2 regions of the Chryseobacterium sp. MEBOG06 genome follow, and region 2 is predicted to be linked to the other one. Evidence: riboswitches for the same ligand, from Rfam matches in the RefSeq annotation. Region 2 holds a riboswitch; the other holds the start of a gene.
The links. A riboswitch is a leader RNA that binds a small molecule or an ion and turns the genes downstream of it on or off. The one in region 2 is predicted to bind S-adenosylmethionine.
Positions count from the first base shown of each region.

Region 1: it holds a riboswitch for S-adenosylmethionine, as region 2 does, so the genes downstream of both, LF887_RS02200 (alpha/beta fold hydrolase) here and LF887_RS01385 (SusC/RagA family TonB-linked outer membrane protein) in region 2, are expected to answer to the same signal.

Region 1 is NZ_CP084580.1:471,741-480,327, reverse strand. Features, by position in the region: gene LF887_RS02205 (ACT domain-containing protein) at 1-849, opposite strand, end outside; gene LF887_RS02200 (alpha/beta fold hydrolase) at 836-1,792, opposite strand; SAM riboswitch class I at 1,851-1,957, opposite strand; gene LF887_RS02195 (MGH1-like glycoside hydrolase domain-containing protein) at 2,146-4,764, shown strand; gene LF887_RS02190 (OsmC family protein) at 4,829-5,248, opposite strand; gene LF887_RS02185 (DUF58 domain-containing protein) at 5,320-6,642, opposite strand; gene LF887_RS02180 (four helix bundle protein) at 6,710-7,060, opposite strand; gene LF887_RS02175 (AAA family ATPase) at 7,121-8,152, opposite strand; gene LF887_RS02170 (DUF4350 domain-containing protein) at 8,229-8,587, opposite strand, start outside.
Region 2 is NZ_CP084580.1:316,469-325,055, reverse strand. Features, by position in the region: gene LF887_RS01390 (RagB/SusD family nutrient uptake outer membrane protein) at 367-1,860, opposite strand; gene LF887_RS01385 (SusC/RagA family TonB-linked outer membrane protein) at 1,878-4,811, opposite strand; SAM riboswitch class I at 4,895-4,991, opposite strand; gene LF887_RS01380 (type II 3-dehydroquinate dehydratase) at 5,234-5,641, shown strand; gene LF887_RS01375 (hypothetical protein) at 5,705-6,142, shown strand; gene pckA (phosphoenolpyruvate carboxykinase (ATP)) at 6,192-7,808, opposite strand; gene LF887_RS01365 (GYDIA family GHMP kinase) at 7,936-8,587, opposite strand, start outside.

The DNA of each region.
Region 1 (8,587 bases), 160 kb from region 2:
CAACTTGCGGTATTCTTCGATAGGCAGTGTATTGAAAATTTTATTGGAAGAAACAAGGTCAAAGCCGTTTTCTGCCAGCGTATGGTAGTTTTTGACAAAATCTTTACTTGCTGTATTGTCAACAACGATCAGGTTTTCCAGTTGATTTTCGTTGGAGAAATTAATCAGCTCTTCAACTTTTGACGGATGTTCTGCTGTAAGCACCTCATCACTCCAGTTAGATTCAAATCCTTTTTTGTTGAATGCTATTTTTCTGGAGTTAGCTACAGCCACTACCTTAAGGTCTATATTTTTACGTCTTTTGATCTCATCAGAAGATTCTAATACCTGATTGATCAAAGTTTTCCCTACATTTCCATGGCCAATAATAGCCAAATGAACGGTTTTAGGCTTTTTGAAAATTTCAGATTCTATAATATTTTTAGTTTTTTCATCTTGTGAAGAGGTAACAACTATATTGACTCTGTTTTCCCCTGCTATCTGGTTTAACAGCAACGGAAAGACATTATTTCTGGCCAATTCTGCAAGAACTTTATTAAAATCTTCTGCGACGAAACCTATTACAGAAACATTGTTGATGCTATAAATCTGTGATACTTTTCCTGATTTTCTTTCTGATTCGAATTCGTCAATAAGACAAGCTACTGCTTTTTCCGCATCCACTTCCTGAACCAATATTGAGATTCCGTTTTCTATCGCTTGCTGGGAAATTACTCCTACACTGATACGCGCTAAAGTAAGCGCTTTAAAAATACGCCCGTCAATTCCGATTTCGCCTGAGAAATCTTCTCCTTCAAATTTGATGATTGATCTGTTCTTTAAAAACTTTATTTCGTTAACCTTTTTCATTACTGTATAAAATGTTTTTTATGATATTATTTAATTGTTGATATTCCATTAGGAAGGCATCGTGCCCGTGTATTGATTGGATCTCATGATAAGAGACATTCTTATTTTTCTCTTTCAGCTTTTCAAAGCACATTCGGATTTCAGAGGCTGGAAAGAATAAGTCTGTATCTACGGAGATCATGTGCATTCGTGCTTCTATCTTCTCCAGAGCGGCTTCATTTGCGTTAATATTCATCAAAAGATGATTCATCAGCCTGTATGCTTTTAAACTAAATCTTTCGTTTAGCGCATTACCGTGATAAACCAGCCAGTCTTCGGATTCTAAGCGCTGTTTCTCCTGATTGTATTTATTTTGAAATCTATCATTGAGCGATTGTGGAGTTCTGTAGCATAACATGGCATGGATTCTTGCCTTTTGTAAAGGTTCATCTTTATCATTCAATAAAAATTTCTGAACCATACATTGGGCATGAAGCCAGTCGTGAGTTTTGTAATCACAAGCTATAGGGATAAAAATATCTGCAAGTGCAGGTTGTTTTGCAAGCATTTCCCATGCAATGCCTCCTCCCAGAGAGCCTCCAATAATGGCATATAAGTTTTTGATCTTTAAAGCTTCAAGACCTTTCAGAAATAGACCGGCTATATCTGAAGGGGTGAAATCTTCATAATCTTCAATTAAAAAGTTATCGTAACCGTTTCCGGGTATATTAAAACAAAGAACTGTGTATTTATTGGTATCAACGATCTGGTTTTCGCCTACCAACTGCTGCCACCAGCCTTTTTCACCTGAAACTGCAGAGTTTCCGGTAAGGGCATGATTGATCAGGATGATGGGAGCTGTAAACAGGTCTTTCCCGAAAAGCTGATAGCTTAACGAGATATGATATTCCTTTTTGGAATTCGTTTGATACGAAAGATTAATATAGTTTAGTTCTGTTTTCAATTCTATTATTTTAATACAATTGAAAATGCCACAGGAAATGGCTGAAAAGAACTTCAGTAAGTTATCTGTCCAAAATTATTTGGTAGAACGTAGCACCTTCTTTGCTTGCACAAAGGGTTGCTAAGGTTTCATAGGGTCTAATCCCTCAACCTTTCTTGATAACATTTTCAATATTTGAATGAACGAATGGTGCAAAGGTAGCTATTTTCTTTTAATTTCAAAAAAAAAATAATTTAATATTTTTAAAAGCCTTTAAACACAAGTGTTTCAAAGCAATATTAATAATTATTCAGATAAAAGGAATTGGAATTATTTTTCAAAAAAACTAACTTCGTATGGAAAAATGATGATATATGACTGCCGAAAAGGAAAGATTGCAAGATACCAAATGGAAAAACTGGGGACCTTATGTAAGCAACCGGCAATGGGGCAATGTACGTGAAGACTACAGTACCAACGGAAATGCATGGAACCATACCAATCACAATAATGCGGAGAGCTACGCTTACCGATGGGGCGAGGAAGGTATTGCAGGAATTTCTGATGTTAAACAGCTTTTCTGCTTTGCTTTTTCATTCTGGAATAAGAGGGACAAAATTGTAAAAGAACGCTTCTTTGGATTGAGCAATCCACAGGGGAATCACGGTGAAGATATTAAGGAGATTTTTTATTATCTGGATAACACTCCCACTCATAGCTATATGAAAATGGTGTACAAGTACCCTATCGGAGAGTTTCCTTATGATGATCTTGTTACAGAAAATGGAAGGCGTAGCAAGAAAGACCCGGAGTATGAGATTTTTGACACAGGAATTTTTGATAATGATGAGTATTTTGATATTTTTATTGAATACTGTAAAGCAGATCACAACGATATTCTGGCCAGAGTTACTATCTGCAACAGAAGCCAGCATGATGCACCCATTGTCGTAATACCGACCGCCTGGTTCAGAAATAACTGGAAATGGGGCTACAATACTTATAAGGGAGCACTGAATGCGGATTCTCATGACGGAAGCATTAATATTGGGCATGACAGTATTTCAATCAAAAAAATATACTCGAAGAATGGAAATGCACAAAGTGTATTTTGTGAGAATGAGACCAATACTTCAAAGCTTTATGGAGCTCCTTTGGCTGAAAATAGTTATTTCAAAGATGGAATCAATAATTTTCTTATTCATCAGACCAATACGGTAAATCCGGAAAAAAGAGGAAGTAAAGCTTCTTTTCTGATTGATGAAATGATTGAGGCAGGCCAGTCTAAAGTTTTTGAATTCAGATTATGTCCAGTCGAAACAAATGAACCTTTTGCTGGGTTTGATGAAATCTTCGAGATCAGAAAAACGGAAGCTGAAGATTTTTACACCGAGGTTCAGTATGATACTGTAAACGAAGATGAGAAGAATGTACAAAGACAGGCTTTTGCCGGACTTCTTTGGAATAAACAATTCTATCACTATAATGTCGGAAAGTGGCTGAAAGGGGATCCAAATTTTGAGGCTCCAAGGAATTTTAATGACTATGTAAGAAATACGGAATGGAATCATCTTCACAATAAGGATATTATTTCCATGCCTGACAAATGGGAATATCCCTGGTATGCTACGTGGGACCTGGCATTTCACTGTGTTCCTTTTTCTATTATTGATGCAGAGTTTGCCAAAGGGCAGCTTTTATTACTGACTAAAGAATGGTATATGCATCCTAACGGACAGCTGCCGGCGTATGAATGGAATATGAGTGATGTGAATCCTCCGGTACATGCATGGTCCTGCTTCCGTGTTTTTAAAATTGATGAAAAAAACAATGGTAAACCTGATTTATTATTCTTAGAGAAAGTTTTCCAGAAGCTTCTTCTTAATTTTACCTGGTGGGTGAATCGTAAGGATAAGAACGGTAAAAATATTTTCGGAGGCGGTTTCCTCGGGCTTGATAACATCGGTGCTTTTGACCGGAATATGGAGTTAAAAGACGGACAGCATCTTGAACAGGCTGACGGAACAAGCTGGATGGCAATGTATGCATTAAATATGATGCGAATTGCGATGGAACTGGCTCAATATTACCAGGTATATGAAGATATGGCGATCAAATTTTTTGAACATTATCTTTATATCGCTGAAGCGATGGAAAATCTGGGAGAAGGAACAAAAGGTTTATGGAACGAGGAGGACGGATTCTTTTATGATGTTCTGCAGCTGGGAAATGGCGACAGTGTTTCTTTGAAATTACGAAGTATTGTCGGTTTAATTCCCTTATTCGCAGTAGAGATTGTAGATCACAGATTACTGGAAAAGATGCCTAATTTCAAAACCCGAATGGAATGGATCTTAAAAAATAAACCGGAGCTTACCAAGCTTGTTTCTCATTGGGATGAGGAGGGGCAAGGCAGAAAGCATCTGATGAGTATCCTTCGAAAAAACAGACTGACTAAGGTTCTCACCAGAATGCTTGATGAAAAAGAGTTTCTAAGTACTTATGGAATCCGGGCTATGTCTAAAGTATATGAAGAAAATCCCTTCATATTCTCTGTTCATGGGGCTGAAAATGTAGTGTACTATACTCCTGCAGAGAGTGACAGCAGGATGTTTGGAGGAAACAGTAACTGGCGTGGCCCGATCTGGTTTCCTATCAATTTCCTGATTGTAGAAAGTTTGCAGCGCTTCCATTATTATTATGGAAACAGCTTAAAGGTAGAACTTCCAACCGGAAGCGGCGATAAGAGAAACCTGGATGAGGTTGCTCAAAACATAAGTAAAAGGCTTTGCTCTATATTTTTAAAAGATGAACATGGGCAACGGGCTTTTAATGGTGGAAATCCAAAGTTTAATTACGATGAGCATTTCAGAGATTATATTACTTTCTTTGAATATTTCCATGGAGATAACGGACGGGGTGTAGGAGCTTCCCACCAAACGGGATGGACTGCTACTGTAGCAAAACTGATAAAACCAAAACTCAATTTTTAAGATGAGTGGTGATAATAAAAAACCGGATAAAATATCCGGTTTTTCTATTTTTTAAAATAAGAGATTAAATTTTTTCTCCATTCACATATACTTCATACCCGATTTCAACATTCGGTTCTAAGGTTTTTGATACGGAACAATATTTTTCAAAAGACAGTTCGGCAGCCTTCAACGCTTTTTTAGGATCTATTTCCCCTTCTAAAAGAAATTTAACTTTAATGGATTTAAAAGGTTTTGCATCATCTACCTGAATTCTCTCTCCTTCTACTTCTGCCTGAAAGCCTTTAATGTCCTGGCGCTGTTTCTTTAAAATAGAGACTACGTCAATCCCGCTGCATCCTGCTACTGCCATCAAAACACTTTCCATTGGAGAAACTCCTTTTGCTCCCGGTTGAGAAGTGTTATCCAGAAGGATAGAGTTTCCCTGAGCATTGGTACATTCAAATAAAAAGTCGTCGTTTATTCTGTTAAGTGTTATTTTCATTATTCAATAGATTAAAAACATTAAGACACCAAGTAGTGTCAAAATATAAATTGATTATTTACTTCGCAAAGTTATAAAATTCCTCTCGCTTTTATCTCCAAATATTTATTGATAACGTCAATATTCAAGTTTTCAGGAAGTGTATATACAGTGTAAATTCCATATTTACGAAGTTCCTGAATGATCAGTTTCTTTTCAAATTCGAATTTTTCAGCCACAATCTCGTCATATATTTCCTGCATATTTTCAGGATTATTGCTGGTCAGGGTCTGCAATTCAGAATTTTTGAAAAATACCACTACCAGCAAATGGTTTTTAGCAATCCCACGAAGGTATTTAAGCTGTCGGTTCAGCCCGTCCAGTGTTTCGAAATTTGTAAAAAGAAGAATTAAGCTTCTCTGATTGATAGAATATTTTATATCCTGATACAAACGGTTAAAATCACTTTCAAAAAAATCGGTCTTAATATTATACAGGGCTTCTGATATTTTTTTCAGCTGTCCGGATTTGTTATCAGCTGCAATTTTATTTTCTGCTTTTTTTGAAAATGTCATCATGCCTGCACGGTCTCCTTTGCGAAGGATAATATGTGATAATGCCATAGCAGCATTGATGGAGTAATCCAGAAGGCTTAATCCATTGAAAGGCATTTTCATGGTTCGCCCTTTATCAATCAGGATAAAAATACGTTGTGATCTCTCATCCTGGAATTGGTTGACCATTAATCTGTTCGCTTTAGAAGTTGCTTTCCAGTTGATTGTACGGATATCATCTCCGGGAACATAGTCTTTGATCTGCTCAAACTCCATGGTATGACCCAATTTTCGGATTCTTTTGATTCCACCCATCAAAAATTCGCTTTGCAGCGCCATCAGCTCATATTTTCTGAGGTGAATGAAAGATGGATAGGAAGCCAGTGCAGCATCTTTCTGAAAAGTATATCTCTTTGAAACAAATCCTAAGGCTGACGAGGCATAGATATGCAATCCTCCAAAATGGTATTCTCCCCTCTCTTTAGGTTCTAATGTATATTGAAAAAAAGTATTGGCCCCGGAATCTATATGCTTCTCTATTAAAAAATCTCTTTTTTGAAACTGGAAAGGGATTTCATCAATGACCTTAGCATCGATTTTAAAACTGTAATTATTTTTAATATCAATCTTTACAAAATTTTCATCACCGTTGGAAAGTTTTTCCGGTAAAATTCTCTGAGCCTGCAGGGCATTTTTTTGATTAAAAAGCAAAAGATAATCCACCATCAGGGCAAGAAAGCATATTAACAAGACAATATGAGCTCCCCACATGAATGCCGGAAAGAAAAATGCTAAGACATACAGCGCCCCCACTCCGATGAGTGTGAGAAAAAAGCGTGTATTGATGTATAAGTTTTTCATTGTTTAGGTGGTGGGTAGCAGGTTATAGGTTTTAGGTGGCCGCTTATTAACTTTATCTCTTTCATTATTATTGTAAGGAGTTAATTAAACCATTCAACATTTTAGTAATTTCAATAATTCCCTGATTTAATTTTAAATAACTTTCTTCATTTAATAAATTAAGATTTTTGCAAATGGTCAGCTGTGTTTCAATTTCAGCACAACTCCCTCTTGCTATTTTCAAAAATTGCAGATAGTCAGGTTTACTTCTTCTTGAATTTCCTTCAGCAATATTAGATGGTATGGAAACAGCTGCTCTTCTTATTTGCGAAATCAATCCATAAATTTCAATCTTAGGAAAAAGCTCTGTTGCTCTATAAATGTCAGTAACAAAATCAATAGATTTCTGCCAAACTAAAAGCTCTTTAAAATTTGCCATATGTAATAATTTAAGCATTCACTCTCTATCACCTGCTACCCGCCACCTATTATCTACTACCTATCTAGGAATCTCTATTCCTTCTAAAATCTGACGGATGATCTCATCTGCCGTAAGACCTTCCATTTCTCTTTCCGGAGAAACGATTACCCTGTGTCTCAGGACAGCATAACTTGCTTCTTTGATATCTTCAGGAGTCACAAAATCTCTTCCTCTTAGTGCGGCAAATGCCTTTGAAGCAGTAAGTAATGCCAGCGATGCTCTTGGGGAAGCTCCTAAATATAAGAACTGATTTTCCCGTGTGTTGATGATAATTTTAGCAATATATTCCATCAGCTGACCTTCCACAATGATTTCTTTTACCAAATGCTGATAACTCTTCAGCTGTTCAGCTGTAATCACTTTCTGTACGCCTTCTGTCTTATCTTCTTTTTTGCTTTCATGCTGATTTTTAATGATCGTAATTTCCTGCTCAAGGTTAGGATATCCTACATTGATCTTGAATAAAAACCGGTCCAGCTGCGCCTCAGGAAGTCTATAAGTCCCTTCATGCTCAATCGGGTTTTGGGTAGCTACTACCAGAAACGGTTCATCCATAATATAACGGGTTCCATCCATGGTAATCTGCCTTTCTTCCATTACTTCAAACAAAGCAGCCTGCGTTTTTGCCGGTGATCTGTTGATCTCATCAATTAATATAAAATTGGAGAAAATAGGACCCTTTTTAAATTCAAATTCAGAGTTCTTCACACTGAAAACAGATGTCCCTAAGATGTCTGAAGGCATAAGATCCGGTGTAAACTGAATTCTGCTGAAACCTACGTCTATTGTTTTCGCCAATAGCTTTGCTGTAATCGTCTTGGCCACTCCAGGAACTCCCTCAATCAGAACGTGTCCATTTGAAAGCAAAGCTGCCAAAAGGTGTTCTATCATATTTTCCTGCCCTACAATTACTTTACCGATTTCAGTTTTTACTTTATCAAGGCTTGTACGAAGTTCAATCATATCTATTCTTGACTGAAACTGTTCTTCGCTTTTATTAAGATTAATAGCGCTTTGGTTTTCTATATTTGAGTTTTCCAGGTTTTCCATAATTCTTTTCTTTGGTTTTTTGATAGGATTTTATTCTACCTTTTATTAAATCATCTGTTGGGATGTTTCTGTTTCTCTATTTTAATATTTCGTCTAGCAGTCTGTTGATTCTCGCAAGGTCTTCCTTCATTACGCTGGCATAAGGATCCTGAGCTTTTTTGATCAGCACGATTGCTTCATTGATCATTTCCATAGTTTTCCCTGTTTTTAGCTGCAGCTTTTTAGCAAATTCTTCATCTAAATTCTGGGTATCGATCAGCAGATCCAACCTTACTTTATTTAGAAAATATTGTGCTTTTTTTGCCATCATGTCATGAAAATCTCCTTCCTGTAGATAAAGATTTCCAATGCTTTTAACAAAATCCAGAGAGGTATTTCTCAATGGTTCTAGCACAGGTATTATTCTCTGCTTTCTTTTAGCATTAAATAAAATAA
Region 2 (8,587 bases):
CTACCTACTTTCAAATTTTAATGGTTACAGTCATGATGATGAAAATAGATTTGATAATACACCACAGGGAAAAGAAAGATACATCAATAACATTTCCCTCTCGGATCTTTTTTATTTTTCGGAAGACCTACAATCTCATGAGCCAGAAACTCAGAAGAAAATAGGATCATATATTCTGGAATTTTGGAAAATGAGACTTTATTATTTGTTTCCGGATAAAAAATTTGATTTTATTGTTTCAGAAAATGGATTATTTGACGAGAGTGGTATTTGTATTACTTTTTCTCAAATCTCATAATACCTATATTGAAAAAACCACTGCAAAAGCAGTGGCTAAAAATCAAATCTAATTATTTGGATGATGTATTATAAATTAGGGTTATTCTCAGATTCTCTCTGTGGAATACTGAATAAATAATAATTGCTGTTGGGCGTGAAAGCAGATTTATCCGGAAAATCAAGAACAGAATGCCCCTTGCCATCTACAGTTTTCACGGTACCATCCGGTGTCGTTATCTGAACTTTTATCGGTTTACCATCAGCATCTACAAACGGTTTTCTTACCACTGTCCCCTGAGTTCTGATAATATCTGAAAGGGAGAAACCTTCTCCGAATAATTCTTTTCTTCTTTCGATCAGAACTGCATCTACTACTGCATTCTGTGCTAGTGAACCATTATAAATATTGGCATTTCTTGCTGATTTCAACTGATTCAGAACAACTACTGCCTGAGATACATTTCCGTTTCTGGCCTCGGCTTCAGCTTCGATCAGATACATTTCTGCAGCTCTCATGTATACAATATCTGCAATAAGGGTGGATTTAAATTTAAATTTAGCATACCTCAGCAGCCCTTCCCTTCCTTTAAGGCCATCCCATGAAAATAACTGGGATCTGATATCATTGGCATCAAACAGATCTTTAAAGTAAGGATCGGCCATAAAGCTGTAATAATAACTTCCCGATGAAGACACATCCAGATAATGGAATGCATAACTTGCATCAGATTGTTCCTGCGTCTGCCCATGTCCCCAGATCCATTCTGCATTGTTGATATCATTGAATCCGTCTTTATATTTTTCAGGAGCCATCAGTGGAAAGCCTTGTCTTGCAATTTTTGCGGCTGCTGAAGCTTTGCTCCATTCACCGGTATTCAGATAAGTTCTTGCCAAAAGACCGTTCACAACAGAGCTGTTAATTTTATCTTTATTGTTTCTTGTATAATTTTTCAACAGGTTATCTGCCTCTGTAAGATCACTTTTAACCAATACATAAATTTCTTCAAGACTGGCTCTTTTCTTTCCTATGGTACCGGTAGTAGATGGTTCCGTATAAATCGGAGCCGTTAAAGCTGTTTTATCTTTCAGATAGCTGAACTGGTAAAAACTCGCCAGATTCAGATAACAGAAAGCGCGTAATGCTTTTGCCTGGCCTTTTACCTGATCCTTTTTATCCTGGCTTCCTTCCGTACCGTCGATTCTTGCAATAACATTGTTCATATTATTAATTGTGGAATACAGCATTGTCCAGATGAATAGCGGTCGGCTCGCCGTACTGTTCACCATTTCTGTAAAAGCATAGGTAGAAGCAAATCCATATTTGTTGGTCAATACCGCTACATCACTTCCCATGGCATCACTTGCTCTTAAAACAGTTGAATAACCAATGTTAGCATAGGTAGTTCCGTCGTTATTAAATTTTGCCCAGGTACCGTTCACTACTGTTTCAGCACTTTCTGCTGTTTTAAAAACTTCTACACTGTTAGCCTGATCAGTTGGAGCAGTATCCAAATCATTTTCACAACTTGTAAGCGACCATAATCCGACAAGAGCAAATGATAAATATTTTAATTGTTTCATTGTTTCAATTTTAAAAGTTAAAGAGTTGCCTGAAGACCGAAAGTGATCGTTCTCATTGCAGGATATCTGTAATAAGTAGTTCCGTCCAGTGCCTGCTCAGGATCCATTCCTTTATGTTTATAGAAGGTCAGAAGATTTTCCGCCTGAATATAAATTCTGAACTTTTTAAGTCCTATTTTTTCAAAATAATCACCAGGAAGCGTATATCCTAAGCTTACATTTTTAAGTCTTGCATACGTTCCTGAGTATAAGAATCTCGAAGATGTTGACGTCCAGTTATTCGTTGTTGTGCTCAATCCCGGCACATCTGTATTAGGATTTTCCGGTGTCCACCTGTTCAGCATTTCTGCACTCCATGCACGTCCTCCGGCACTTCCGTTATGCATGATTGAAGTATAATCGGTATCGAGAATCTTCCCTCCTATTTTAAATGTCAGTAACCCTGAAAAATCAAAATTCTTATAAGTGATACTAGTACTGATTCCCCCAGTCAGCTTAGGCAGCGCAGAACCCTGTATTATTTTTGTTGCTTTTGAATACTCTGATGTTGTTCCTTCCACAGAATTTCCGTTAGCATCTGTAGAAATCGTTTTCCATAGAGGCTTTCCGTTGCTAGGATCTACTCCTGCCCATTCCGGAATAAAGAAATCATATACAGAACCACCTTCGCGTAAAAGTTTAGTTCCTACAACAAGAGATCCTGCCGGTAACTTGGTCACTTTATTATTTAAAGTACTTAGGTTTATATCTACATTCCACTGGAAATTATCATTCCTGATCGGGGTAGTAAATAACGAGAACTCGAATCCGGAATTTTTAATTGTCCCAATATTTGCCGGATAATCGCTGATCCCCAATGATGGTGCAACAGGCATATTAAACAACAGATCCTGGCTTTTTCGCTCGAAGTATTCAATATTTCCTTTAACTCTGTTATTCAGAACGGCAAACTCTAACCCTACATTTAAATTAAGGTTGGTTTCCCACTTCACGTTCTTTGTAGATGTTTTCTCCAGAGTTGTTCCCGGTTCTCCTCCAAGGCTGATGAACCTGTACAGTTCCTGATAGGCATAATAAAGAGGCTGCCCATTCGGACGCAGTAACTTATCATTCCCCTGACCACCGTAACTTGCACGTAATGTCAACTGATTGAAGGTGTTCAGGTTTTTGATAAATTCTTCATTTGAGATCTTCCATGAACCTCCAACAGACCAGAACCTCCCCCATCTGTTATCCGGCGAGAATCTCGAAGAACTGTCCGCCCTTCCGGAAGCAGATAGGAAATAGGTATTGTTATAGTCATACTCTACTTTTCCAAGGAAACTCAATAAACTTAATTTATTACTGTTTCCACTGAAACTTCCCAATAAAGAAGCCGCATCCGGCTCATAATAGTAAGGCAGAGAAAACTGGCTTCTGGTACCGGATATGGTCTGGTAATCGTATTTGTAGAACTCATGTCCTGCCAAAGCATTCACATGGTGTTTTCCAAATTTTTTATCAAAAGTCAGAATATTACTCGTTGTATAAGAAAGTGTTCTGCTATTGGTTCTCGTTACCGAGCCTCCGATCTCAGCTCCCTGTCCAAGAAGCGGGTTTGAGTAATAATGTCCATTATAATTAACCAGATCAACAGAAAAACTGGTCTTGAACTTTAGCTCAGGTAAGAATGTAAAATCAAGGAATCCTTTACCAGAAAAATTATCTTCCTGATTTTCGTTTTTATCCAACGGTAAAGTTGCTGCAGCATTCTGATTCTGAAGAGCATTGGTTGGTCTGTATTTTCCAAAATCATAAATTCTGTTTCCCGCTGCATCTACAACATATGAACCATCTGCATTTCTTTCATAATAAGGATAGAATGAAGGAATGAACCGTGCCGCATTGATAATATTACTTGCCTTGGAATCTGAAGAGGTAGGAGCCTGCTGAACACTGTTTGTGTAACTTAAGTTCACCCCAACATTCAGCCATTTTTTCACTTCAGAATTAATCTTTAATCTTGTATTATACCTTTTAAATCCTGATTCAATAGCCATTCCTTTATCATCCAGATATCCGAGGGAAAAGAAATAATTGCTTTTTTCACTTCCACCGCTAATATCCAGATCTACCTGGTTTCTGGAAGCTACTCTTTGCAGTATATCTCTCCAGTTATCATTCCATAGAGGTGATGCTCCCGGCAAAAGTTTCCCGTCCGTCCCTACCGGTTTCGGATAACTTGCTCCGTAAGGGTTAATCCCAAGGGTTGAAACAAGATTATCAGTTGCCATCTGGCCGGCCTGCTGTGAAGATATTTTACCGGATTGATATCCGTTTCTCAAAGCTTCCCAGTATAATTGAAAATACTGATCCGTATTCACCTGCTCATAATCTTTTACTGCTCTTCCGGAGAACCCCTGGCTTATATTAAAGTTAATTTTAGCTTCGCCTTTTTTCCCGGATTTCGTAGTAATGATAATGATTCCGTTTGCTCCTCTGGATCCGTACAAAGCACTTGCTGTAGCATCTTTTAAAACACTTATGGATTCAATATCACTTGGACTTATAGAGTTTAGGTTTCCATCAAAAGGAATTCCATCCACTACATAAAGTGGATCACTGGAAGCACTGATTGATCCAATTCCTCTGATTCTGATTGTAGAAATAGCCCCTGGCTGCCCTGAAGCACTTGTTGCCTGAACCCCCGCTACCTGTCCTTCCAGAGCTTTGGTAATATTGGTTACAGGTCTATTGTTAATTTTATCACTGGAAATAGTTGCTACTGAACCTGTATAGCTGTTTCTTTTAGCCTTTCCGTATGCTACTACAACTACTTCATCAATCTCCTTTTCACGGAGCGTATCTTTTTTCAACCTGGAAGTCTGCCCGCTTACACTTGCAATTCCTAAGAAAAATACAGCTACTGGCGGTATCCAAATTTTAGAATTAAATAAAGTTTTATTAATCATAATCAATTTTGTTTATCAAATATTAAAAATTAACCCCTTGCAGAAAAGACAGCAAAGGGCATCGATAAATACGATAAACCAAATGCTTATTTTTCCTTTATAGGCTGAATGTAACACCTTACGTATAGCAGGTTGTCAAGATTTCGCAGGGTCAGTTCCCTCCATCTTTCTTTATAAGCCGATCGAAATATGGTTGCAAAGCTATAAACTTTTAGTCTACAAAACAAGTAGACTTATTAAATTTTCATGATAATTTTTCAAAAATTAACATAAGATTTTATAAAACTCACTAAAACAGAACATTTAACGAATTACGATTTTAATAAATATGATAAATATCATTATTAATATTTCAAGAAATAAAAATGAAGCTTATAAGAAATTTTTAATCTTTAATTGAAAAAACTTTTTAATTTTATAGAATGAAAGTTTTAATTATAAATGGACCTAATCTTAATCTTTTAGGAACCAGAGAACCGGAAATCTACGGAACAGTTTCTATGGAAAGCTACTTGGAAAATCTAAAATCAGAATTTCCTTCTCATGAATTGAAATATTATCAATCCAATATTGAGGGCGAGCTTATCAACAGGCTTCAGGAAGATGATTTTGAAGCGGTTGTTATCAATCCCGGTGCTTTCACTCACTATTCATATGCTATAGCAGATTGTTTAAAGAATATTCAAAAGCGTAAAGTAGAAGTTCACATCAGCAATATTTACAAAAGAGAAGAATTCAGACAGAAATCTGTAACGGCAGCCTGCACAGATTCTGTATTATCAGGATTTGGAATGGATGGGTACAGGCTGGCTTTATTAAGTCTGCAATAATTTATAGAGTTCATTTTAGCAAGAGTCTACTCAGATATTTATGTATCAGTAATACAATAATCCATGAAAGTAAAAGATGAAATTTTCTGTAATTCTGTCGGCGTCTATTCTAATCAATTAACAAAAAGAAAATCCTATGTTATTCAGAAAATAAATGATGAGAATATTAGGGTTTTTAATGATGAAAATAAATTGAAGTGGTATTCAAAATACTACTTTAGTCTTAATAAAGAACCTGAAATTCTTTCTATCCATATTGATGACAAGATAGACAACGCTGAATCTGATGAGATAGAAGTGACCATAGAGTTCACAGATAAAGAAAAATATTGGTTGACTTTTACCACTCCGAAATATGTAGATGAGATCCTGGACAATGATTATTATTTCTCCGCCAGCCATTTTATCATCATCAAAAACCTGAGTGAAGAATCAATCAAATCAACAATAAAAAAACTGGATGACCAGAACAAACTGATTGAACATTGCCAGAAATATTAAAAAAGCCTCATCAGTGATGAGGCTTTTGTATGTATTATAAGGAATTTTATTAAGTAGTCTGTTCCTGCAATTGAGGTCCTGAAGCGATCAATTTTCTTCCTGCCTCAGTATCACAGTACTGCTCAAAGTTCTTGATATATCTTGAAGCCAGATCTCTAGCTTTTTCTTCCCACTCTGAAGCCATCTCATAAGTATCTCTAGGATCTAAAATACCTGCAGAAACGTTTGGAAGTTCAGTAGGAATTTCAAGATTCATAATCGGAACCTGAGTTTTAGGAGCATTATCAATAGAACCATCAATGATTGTATCAATAATTGCTCTTGTATCTTTCAGCGAAATTCTCTTACCCGTTCCGTTCCAACCTGTATTTACTAAATATGCTTTAGCTCCGTGCTCCTGCATTTTACCGATCAATGTTTTAGAATACATTGTTGGGTGTAGTGTAAGGAAAGCTTCTCCAAATGCAGGTGAGAAAGATGGCTGAGGTTCAGTAATCCCTCTTTCAGTACCCGCTAATTTAGACGTATAGCCACAAAGGAAGTGATACTGTGCCTGATCTTCATTAAGGATAGAAACCGGAGGAAGTACTCCGAATGCATCTGCTGAAAGGTAAACAATCTTCTTAGCATGACCTGCTTTAGAAGGCAGTACAATTTTATTGATATGATAAATAGGATAAGAAACCCTTGTATTTTCCGTGATTGAACCGTCTGTATAATCTGCTACTCCATTGTTAACAACAACGTTTTCAAGAAGTGCATCTCTTTTGATGGCTCTGAAGATATCCGGTTCTTTTTCTTCTGATAAATCAATTACTTTAGCGTAGCATCCTCCTTCATAGTTGAATACTCCGTTATTATCCCATCCGTGTTCGTCATCACCGATAAGGTATCTTTTAGGATCTGCAGATAAAGTAGTTTTTCCTGTTCCGGAAAGACCAAAGAATAAAGCTACATCTCCTTTTTCTCCAACGTTTGCAGAGCAGTGCATTGAGGCCATACCTTTTAACGGAAGGTAATAGTTCATCATTGCAAACATTCCTTTCTTCATTTCACCTCCATACCAGGTACCACCAATAATCTGTAGTTTTTCAGTAAGGTTAAACATGATAAAGTTTTCGGAATTCAACCCCTGAGCTTCCCAGTTCGGGTTGATAGTTTTAGACCCGTTGATTACTGTGAAATCCGGCTCACCAAAGTTTTCAAGCTCATAATGAGAAGGGCGAATAAACATATTAGTCACAAAATGTGCCTGCCATGCTACTTCAACAATAAATCTTACTTTAAGTCTTGTATCTGCATTGGTTCCACAGAAAGCATCTACAACATAAATTTTCTTAGCTTCAGCAAGCTGATTCAGCACTAGTTCTTTACAAGACCCGAAAATTTCCGCTGTGGTAGGTAAGTTTACTTTACCATCCCAGAAAATTGTATCTCTTGTAACATCATCCTGAACAATATATCTGTCTTTAGGTGAACGACCTGTGAAAATTCCTGTTTTTACTGATACCGCGCCAGATTCTGTAAGCTCAGCTTTCTCAAATCCTTGATTTTCAGGAGAAACTTCAGCCTGGTACAATTCTTCGTAAGAAGGGTTATACACTACTTCATAGTTTCCTTTAATCCCTAATTTCTCTAAATCCTGGATGATTTTAGTGTTTTTCATTTTACTTATATTTTCTATTTCTTTATTGACTTCAACAAAAATAATATTAATTATTTGTTAAAGGTGGTTTAAATATACTGATATAAGTCAGAATGACAAATAAAAAAACAGGGCTGTAAAATATTGATTATAAATCAATTATATTTTTCCATTCAAAAATAGTTGCAAAACCTTTCTCCAAAAAATAGTCTTTATAGCCCCCAAATTTGGCACTCATTACAAAATCGCCACCCCATGCACCCAAACTTTTGACAAAAGACGGGCAATCAGGAAATACCTTTTCTTTAACTGTGGAAATATCAAGAAAATCAGCAATTTTTCGCTCATGAATCAAAATTAATTCAGAAAAACTTTCCAATTCATTGCATAACAAAATTTTCTTTGTGATATCTGAAAATTCGGCAATCAATTCCGGAGACTTCTTTTTTGACTTGTAAAAGTTAATTCCTTCTCTGCTATCCTGCTTCTGATTTAAATGAATAAAAATCAGTTCATTTTTAAAGGAAGGGTTAAAATCTATCTTCTCGTATTTTATTTCAGGTTTATTACGGAAAAGCACTGCTGATTTTTCTTTTGCAACGGCAATATCATATCCACTCCCTCCAAGGCTTATAGTATTAAGGTGGAAGGGATCAATATCTGCCCACTCAGAAAGATTGTTCATTAAAGTAGAACTGCTTCCAAAACCGTAGTCTGCAGGAAACTGCAGGTTTGTTCTTAAATGGTAACTAAAGTTATTTTTGAATTTACTGTGAGAAAGCTGCTGAACATTCTTTAAT